2 regions of the Geobacillus thermopakistaniensis genome follow, and region 2 is predicted to be linked to the other one. Evidence: riboswitches for the same ligand, from Rfam matches in the RefSeq annotation. Region 2 holds a riboswitch; the other holds the start of a gene.
What was found. Region 2 has a riboswitch for S-adenosylmethionine ahead of metK (methionine adenosyltransferase). Riboswitches for the same ligand answer to the same signal wherever they lie in the genome.
Positions count from the first base shown of each region.

Region 1: another riboswitch for S-adenosylmethionine. It lies ahead of T260_RS126455 (hypothetical protein); the one in region 2 lies ahead of metK (methionine adenosyltransferase).

Region 1 covers NZ_AYSF01000063.1:9,174-13,681, forward strand. Annotated here, with positions in the region: gene hutG (formimidoylglutamase) at 1-246, opposite strand, end outside; gene T260_RS126470 (PaaI family thioesterase) at 388-804, shown strand; gene T260_RS126465 (PaaI family thioesterase) at 1,160-1,642, opposite strand; gene T260_RS126460 (VOC family protein) at 1,823-2,206, opposite strand; gene T260_RS126455 (hypothetical protein) at 2,223-2,579, opposite strand; SAM riboswitch class I at 2,630-2,734, opposite strand; partial or broken gene T260_RS126450 (ABC transporter substrate-binding protein) at 2,785-3,594, opposite strand; gene T260_RS126445 (ABC transporter permease) at 3,555-4,466, opposite strand; partial or broken gene T260_RS126440 (ABC transporter permease) at 4,483-4,508, opposite strand, start outside.
Region 2 covers NZ_AYSF01000028.1:68,885-73,392, reverse strand. Annotated here, with positions in the region: gene tbcS (tetraprenyl-beta-curcumene synthase) at 1-494, opposite strand, end outside; gene T260_RS135350 (gamma carbonic anhydrase) at 833-1,381, shown strand; gene metK (methionine adenosyltransferase) at 1,404-2,615, opposite strand; SAM riboswitch class I at 2,745-2,859, opposite strand; gene pckA (phosphoenolpyruvate carboxykinase (ATP)) at 3,078-4,508, shown strand, end outside.

The DNA of each region.
Region 1 (4,508 bases), on a different contig from region 2:
ATGCCAAGGCAGCCGGGCCAGCGCCGCTTTGACGGCGGCCGGCGCCTCTTTCGCCCCTTGGCGGCCTTGGTTGCGGCGCACTCCTTCGTCGCACGCAAACCCGATGAATGCCGCCGCTCGTTCCACCGTCTCCAATGGCTGCGACAAATCGAGCAAGCGAATGCGCTGATGAAGACGAAACGCCTGCTCATCGCTCACGCTGTCAATCCGTCCCGTCCAACGGCCGGCGTCTGGCGGTTGATACATGAGACCATCTCCTTTCCATCATCAGCTGCTTGTTTCTTTCGCCACAGCTTTGCCGTTCTCCTCCTCATGCACGCGAAAAGAGGAAATCGCCGCCGTTTGGCGAATAAAAAAACATGATTGACAACAGAAAGGGTGTTCCACATGAAGCCAATGACCAACTTGCACGCTGTCATCGCCGGTCAAAGCGCGCCGCCCCCATGCGACGAAACGCTCGGCGTCCGCCTGACGGAAGCCCGAGACGGCTATGCGAAAGGCGTATGGACGATCAGCGAATCGCTGCTCAACGGCAACGGGGTGATTATGGGCGGGTTCGTCGGGGCGGCGGCGGACATTCTCATGGCGTATGCGGTGACGACCTTGCTTCGCGATGACCAAATGCACGCCTCCATCAACTTGCAGACGACGTTTCACCGCCCAGCGGCGGCTGGAGAAGCCGAAATCGAGGCGCGGGTGGAAAAGTTCGGGAAAACCGTCGCCTATGTAACCGCCATCGTGCGGCAAAACGGCAAAGAGGTGGCGAGCGCCACGTCGTCGGTGCTGATCATGGACAAACCGTGAAGGTGATGGATCTCCAAAAGGCGTTTTTGCGCATGCTCGTTCTCCTTGGATTCGACGAGTCCAAACAGCAGCTGCTGTTGTTGTTTTGAAACGCATGGAAAGCGATGATCAGAGGAATCCGAGAAAACCGGCGAAAAACGATGATGTTCGCCAAATCGGTGGTTTTGTTGAAAAAGGAGAACCAATTTCACAAGGTTTCCCCACTTGAGAAGAGGCGTTGTCGAGTTGCCTTTTTCATGACATCATCAGTCCTCAATGGCGAAACGAGGTGAGGCGCAGCCGTTTTCGACCAGTTGCCAAGCGCCGGAGAAAGCGCTGTCAAAAACAGCCGCTCTCCGGCGCCTTTTGTTGCTTGTTACCCACGGACAAACGTTTTCGGCATTACGACGGCGACGACTTGCCCGCGGGCGCACAGTTCGCCGTTGGCGAACACTTCGGTGTCCACTTTCCATTTTTTCGGATGAATCTCCGTCACAGTGCCGACGGCGACAAGCGGCACTCCATGCGGCGTCGGCTTGACGAAATCGACGTGAAGCGACGCAGTGACAAAGCGCGGCGGCGTTTCCCCGCTCCCTGGTTCATGGCCGTTTTTCCGATGCAAGGCAAGCGCCGCTGAACCGGTGCCGTGGCAATCAATGAGCGAGGCGATCAGCCCGCCGTACACAAACCCTGGAATCGCCGTATGTTCCGGACGCGGCGTATACACCGTCACCGTTTTGTCGCCCCGCCACCCGGTGCGAAAATGGTGGCCTTGTTCATTCAGACGCCCGCAGCCGTAGCACCAGGCGAATTCATCAGGGTAGTCGTCTTGAATCGCGTGCACGATCATTTCTTCCACGTCATCCTCCCCCTCTCTTTTTCTAGTATACCATTGAATCGAGAAGACGACGACTCCTACATGGACGGTTGTTGTCTAGCGGCAGGCAAGGCCATACGAAGAAAAATGGAACGAAGCGCCAATCGCCAGACGGCAAATTCATAGGCGGCCCAAACAGCTGGCCGCCTAGCGTGACGCCATTTATCGAGCAGGCTCGTAAAACTCGATCCATTCGCCGTCGGGCCCGAGGAAGAACAAATATTTTGCTCCGTTCGGAAGTGTCGTTATTTCTTCCCACACAAGCGGCACACCGAGCGACTGAAGCCGTTCTTTCTCCTGCTCAATGCCTTCCACCGTAAACGCCACATGGTGCACTTTTCCTTCCGTCGGCAAATCCGGATTGTATCCTTCGATCAGCTCGACAATGATCGAGCCGCCAATCCCTAAAAACGCCAATTTCATCGTGCCGTTCGTATGAATCATTTCGTCGAGCAGCTCCAAGCCGACAACATTTTGATAAAACTCTTTCGATGCCTCGATGTCTTTCACTTGAATGCCGACATGTTCAAATTTTTTGACTGCCATTCGTCCCTCTTCCTTTCTATGACTCAGTTAACCATACTGCTTGTAAATACGGCGTCATCTGCATCGGGAAAATCCCTTTTTTCCCAAGCTCTGTCCATATGTAGCGGTCAAGGGCGTACGGTCCGTCCGCCTTCCATTCGTCCGCCTCACTGTTGGTCAACAACAACGAAAAGGCTGTTCCTTGCGCTTCCCCATACAAATGAACGTATCCGTCCCCACGGTCGACATGCACCGCCGCCTTAGGGTCAAACCGGATGAGCTCCGCCTGCACACAGCGCATGACACAAACGGCGAACGCTGCGGCAGGGAGATGAGCGGCCATGCAAGCGCGGAGCGAAACCGCCTCCTCCACTGTTTCTCCTTCACCTCCCATCGACAAAAACCCCCTTCGCCTCGGAATGATGCGAAAGGGGCCATGAGCCATTCTTATCATCCAAAGCGAAACCGCTTTGCGGGTGTTAGCACCTTGCCTGCGGCAGGTTGCTGTGGGGTCATCAAGCCCGTTCTCTCGCCCACTCTTGATAAGACGTATGCAATTTATCTTCTATCTTATCATACATCATCAAAGGCAACAATCGTCATTGTTCGACTTCCGGTTGCTCGGACGTGACGCCGACATCTTTCCACGTCAGTTTCGAGCCCGGATCGACCGTGAAGTTGGCGACGCGGTTGTTGACGGCATAAATGGCCGAACGATACAACGTCGGAATGACCGGAACTTCTTCGTTCATCAGCTTTTGCCATTCACTGTAAATTTTCCGACGATATTCTTTGTCAAACGCCTGTTCGGAATGGCCTTTTTCCAACAGTTCATCGTTTTTCTCATTCACCCAGCGCGAGTAGTTGAACATGACGTTGCGGCCGTACAATCCGTACGGGTCGACGTCCGTTCCCGTTCCCCAGGCGGCAGCGTAAACGTCCACTTTCGGGTCATCTTTTTCAACCATGTCATAGAACGAGTTGAACTCCGCCAGACGGCCGTCCACCAATTGGACATCCAAGCCAACGTCTTTCCAGCATTGCATGTAAAACTTCGCCAACGGCTCGGCAATATCGCCGCCGCTCATCGCCAAAAAGTTGATCGTAAACTTTTTGCCGTTCGGATCTTCGCGCAAGCCGTCGCCGTCCACATCTTTATAGCCGGCCTCATCAAGCAGCTGTTTTGCTTTTTCCGGATTATACGTGTACCCTTTGATCGAGCTGTCATGGTATCCCGGGAACGACGGCGGGATCAGCGTGGTCGCCGGGAAGCGCAAGCCGTGGTACAAGCGATCAGCCACTTCTTGGTTGTTGATGGCGTACGCCATGGCTTGGCGCAGCTTTTTGTTCTGGAATTTCGGATTGTCCATCACATTTTCTTGCTTTTTCGCATCCCAATGACCGAGTTTAACGCTTGGCCGATGAAATTTATGCACAGCATCATCACCAAAATGAGCAATGATGCAGGCAGCCATACCCACCATTTGTTTTGCAGCACATCGGGATTGGTCGCATAGCTGACCAGCGTCCCAAGGCTTGGCGTGCTCTCCGGCAGCCCGAACCCCAGGTATGTAAGACCTGACTCAATGCCGATGTTGCCGGCTAAGTTCAACGTCAAATTGACGATGATAATGGAGCTTAAGTTTGGCAAAATTTGAAACAAAATGATTTTCCAATCCGGCGTCCCGAGCGTCTTGGATGCGCTGACATAGTCCAATTCCCGCTCGGCAAGCGTCTTGGCGCGAATGAGCCGGGCTTTGCCCGTCCATAAAAACGCGCTCATAATCAAAATGAACGTCGCCACATTGTATTTCGGGACGATGGCTACAAAGACGATCACCAGCATTAAAAACGGCAAGACGAGAATAAAATCGATGATGCGCATGATGACGTTGTCGATCCAGCCGCCGAAATAGCCGGCCACAAGCCCCACCACAAGGCCGATCGCACCTGTGATTAGCGTAATCGCCAGGCCGATCGTAAAGTAATTGCGGGCTCCAATGATCAGCTGGCCGAACACATCGCGGCCGCCATAATCGGTGCCAAGCCAATGTTCCGCCGATGGCGGCGAATGAATGGCCAAAAAGTCTACCTTTACAATTTCCTCTTGGTCTAAAAAAATGGAAGCGCCGTAGACAATCAGCAAAATGACGGACAATATAATGAGCGAAACAAGAGCCAGCCGATCGCGGACGAGCTCCCGCCACATAATCGAAAGAGCGGAAGGGCTTTTCTCACTGGCTATTTCAACTGGAGCAGGACGGTTCACCTCAATTTTCATATTCCACGCCCCTCCCTTACTCAATGCGAATGCGCGGATCGA
Region 2 (4,508 bases):
GCGATCGTCTCATAATGGCGCACCGTCTCGAGCACCTCTTGGCACGTGCGGACGAGCGCCGGCAAATAGCCGCCGTCTTCCTGTTCGCGGCGATGACGGTAATAGTTCGACGGCTCTGCTCCGATCGTCAAAGCGTCCGGCATCGAATCGTGCAAGGCGCGAAAGTCGAGCGGATCGAGCGAGGTGCTGCGGTCGCACAAATTATCCAAATAATCGCTGATCGTCTGGTAAGCAACGATAAAGCGGATGCAATCCTCCATGTTTTCTCCGGCCAAGAGCGCCAAAATGGAGCCGCCTTCGCAATGGAACGTTTTCGAAGCGATGCTCGCGAGCGCCTGGCGCCGCAATTCCGGGTCGGGAATGCGCTCGGCCTGGCGCCGCCAATAGGCAAGCTCGCGGTGGACAAGCGGAAGCACGTCACGATACACCATTTTCATCAAGGCGATGGGGTTTTTCGGAATGTTCAATCGGCTCACCTCAGGTGCAAACACCATGGTCTCGTCTCCTAGCATTTCCATCTTATCGGCAACCAAAATCGTTTCGCGTCTGAACAGCTTGCGATCTCGTCTTCCAGTATTGCCATCAATGCGGCCGGGGCAAACCATAAAAGGGTTGGCGACGGAATGAAAAAGCCGCTCAACAACGGTTCTTCTCACGTTGAGAAGCTTTGTGAAATCGGATCTTCTTCCCCGATCCCAACCACTCATCGGGCGAAACGAAACGTTTTTCACCAATCCCGATTAGGCGCGCTCGCTTTCGTTGGCGATTTGGACGCAGCGTTGTACAATACATGGTGAACGATCGATTTTGCAACAGAAAGGAACGAACGCCCATGATTTACCCATACAAAGGCAAAACGCCGCAAATTGCCGCCTCCGCCTTTATCGCCGACTATGTGACGATCACCGGCGATGTCGTGATCGGCGAAGAGACAAGCATTTGGTTCAATACCGTCATTCGCGGCGATGTGGCGCCAACGGTGATTGGCAACCGGGTCAATATTCAAGATAACTCAATTTTGCATCAAAGTCCAAACAATCCGCTTATCATTGAGGACGGGGTGACGGTCGGCCATCAAGTCATTTTGCACAGCGCCATCGTTCGCAAAAACGCGCTCATCGGCATGGGCTCAATCATTTTGGACCGCGCGGAAATCGGGGAAGGCGCGTTTATCGGCGCCGGCAGTTTAGTGCCGCCGGGCAAAAAAATTCCGCCCAACACGCTCGCCCTCGGCCGGCCGGCGAAAGTCGTCCGCGAACTGACGGAAGACGATATCCGCGAAATGGAGCGCATCCGCCGCGAATATGTCGAGAAAGGGCAGTATTACAAAGCGCTGCAGCAACAGCGGACATCGTGCGCCGACAAAAAAGAGCTGCCGTGATCAGGCAGCTCTTTTTCTTTCATCACTTGTCCGCCAACGCCAGCGCTTGTTCTTTCAACAAGGCGGCTTTGTCGGTGCGCTCCCACGGCAGGTCGATGTCCGTACGCCCAAAATGGCCGTAAGCAGCCGTCTGTTTGTAAATCGGGCGGCGAAGGTCGAGCATTTTGATGATGCCCGCCGGGCGGAGATCGAAGTTGTTGCGCACGACTTCAATCAAAATGTCTTCCGACACTTTGCCGGTGCCGAACGTATCGATCGAAATCGAAACTGGGCGAGCGACGCCGATCGCGTAGGCAAGCTGCACTTCGCATTTGTCGGCCAGTCCTGCCGCGACGATGTTTTTCGCGACATAGCGGGCCGCATACGCCGCCGAGCGGTCGACTTTCGTCGGATCTTTGCCCGAGAACGCGCCACCGCCGTGGCGGGCGTAGCCGCCGTACGTATCGACGATGATTTTGCGCCCCGTCAACCCAGCATCCCCTTGCGGACCGCCGATGACAAACCGTCCTGTCGGGTTGATGAAATATTTCGTGTTCTCATCAAGCAGCTCCGCGGGCACGACCGGCTTGATGACCTGCTCTTTAATGTCGCGCTGGATTTGCTCTTGCGTAATTTCCGGATGGTGCTGCGCGGAAACGACGATCGTATCGACGCGCACCGGTTTGCCGTTTTCATCGTATTCGATCGTCACTTGCGTTTTCCCGTCCGGCCGCAAGTACGGCAAGACGTCCGTTTTGCGCACTTCCGCCAATCGGCGCGCCAAGCGGTGCGCAAGCGAAATCGGCATCGGCATCAATTCTTCCGTCTCATTGCAGGCGAACCCAAACATCAATCCTTGGTCGCCGGCGCCGATCGCTTCGATTTCCTCGTCAGTCATCTGACCTTCGCGCGCCTCGAGCGCCCGGTCCACCCCCATCGCAATGTCCGGCGATTGTTCGTCAATCGATGTCAGCACCGCGCACGTATCGGCGTCAAATCCGTATTTGGCGCGCGTGTAGCCGATCTCCCGGACCGTATCGCGGACGATGCGCGGAATGTCCACGTATGTTGATGTCGTGATTTCCCCGCTCACGAGCACCAGCCCGGTCGTAACGCTCGTTTCGCAGGCGACGCGGGCGTTTGGATCTTTTTCCAAAATGGCATCCAAAATGGCGTCAGAAATTTGGTCGCAAATTTTATCCGGATGTCCTTCCGTCACAGACTCTGAAGTAAACAAGCGGCGTTTGGCTGACATTCGGTTTGTTTCCTCCTCTTGGCATAATGTGGCGACACGGAACTCATTTCCCTTTTTCCCTTCGCAATATAAAAAACCTTTCCTGTAACGGCTGAGGAAAGGTCATGGCAATCGTATTGCTTCCTTTCACTCTTATCGTTCAAGGACTGCGCCTTGCCACAGGTTAGCACCATTTCACACATGTACAGTTGTGACGGTTGCTGGGCTTCATCGGGCCTGTCCCTCCACCGGCTCGGGATAAGAGTATCCGTTCAATGACTTATCTTATCGCAACGGAATCGGCAAAGTCAACTATCAAAATTCATTTTTTATCATTTCCAGCCGCGAAAATTCTTTCCTCAAGGAAACCAACACATTGGGCAAAATAAAGTTTGAAAAACCCACACAATTAGTATGGACTATTAATAAAAATGTGTTATACTATTTTCAAGAGTGATTACAAAAAGAAGGCAGGTTTTGAATATGGGGATCGCAAACATGACGAATAAGCTTGATTTATTGCTGCAAAAACCGTACGTGCATCATCAACTGTCCGTCGCCGAGCTCGTCGAGAAAGTCCTGCAACGGAACGAAGGACGGCTGACGCACACCGGAGCCGTCGCGGTGACAACCGGCAAGTACACAGGGCGGTCGCCGAAAGACAAATACATCGTCGAAGAACCGTCAACGAAGCAAACGATCGACTGGGGCGCGGTCAACCAGCCGATGTCTCCGGAGACGTTTGATAAACTGTACGACAAAGTGCTCGACTATTTAATGAAGAAAGATGAACTGTTCGTGTTTAAAGGCTTTGCCGGCGCCGATCCGAAATACCGGCTGCCGATTCAAGTCGTCAACGAATTCGCCTGGCACAACTTGTTCGTCCATCAGCTGTTCATCCGGCCGAACGCCGAAGAGCTCGCCGCGCATGAGCCGCAATTCACCGTCATTTGCGCGCCGAACTTTAAAGCCGACCCGAAAGTTGACGGCACGCGCTCGGAAGCGTTCATCATCATCTCGTTTGAACGGCGCACCGTGTTGATCAGCGGCACCGAGTATGCCGGCGAAATGAAAAAATCGATTTTCTCGGTGATGAACTATTTGCTGCCGGAACAAGGCATCCTGCCGATGCACTGCTCGGCCAACGTCGGCCAGGAAGGCGACGTCGCCCTCTTTTTCGGCTTGTCGGGAACGGGAAAAACGACGCTCTCGACCGACCCGAACCGCCGCTTGATCGGCGATGATGAGCACGGCTGGTCAAACCGCGGCATTTTCAACATCGAAGGCGGCTGCTATGCGAAATGCATCAACCTATCGCGCGAGAAAGAGCCGCAAATTTTTGACGCCATCGGCTTCGGCGCGGTGCTCGAAAACGTCGTCCTCGACGACGCGACGCGGGTGCCGAATTACGACGACGGCACGCTGACGGAAAACACGCGCGCCGCCTACCCGCTTCAAGCGATCAAAAACATCGTCGACCCAAGCGTCGCCGGCCATCCGTCCACGATCGTGTTTTTGACGGCTGATGCGTTCGGCGTCCTGCCGCCAATCAGCAAGCTGACGCGCGAACAGGCGATGTACCATTTCTTAAGCGGCTACACAAGCAAACTCGCCGGCACCGAACGCGGCGTCACCGAACCGGAAGCAACGTTCTCAACGTGCTTTGGCGCACCGTTTTTGCCGCGCCCGGCCGTCGAATACGCGGAAATGCTCGGGCAAAAAATCGCCGAACACAACGTCCGCGTCTTTTTGGTCAACACCGGCTGGACAGGGGGACCGTACGGCGTCGGCAGCCGCATGAAGCTCGCCTACACCCGGGCGATGGTGCAAGCCGCCGTCGAAGGGGAGCTGGACAACGTCGAAACGGTGCAAGACCCGATTTTCGGCCTCGCCATCCCAACCCGCGTCCCCGGC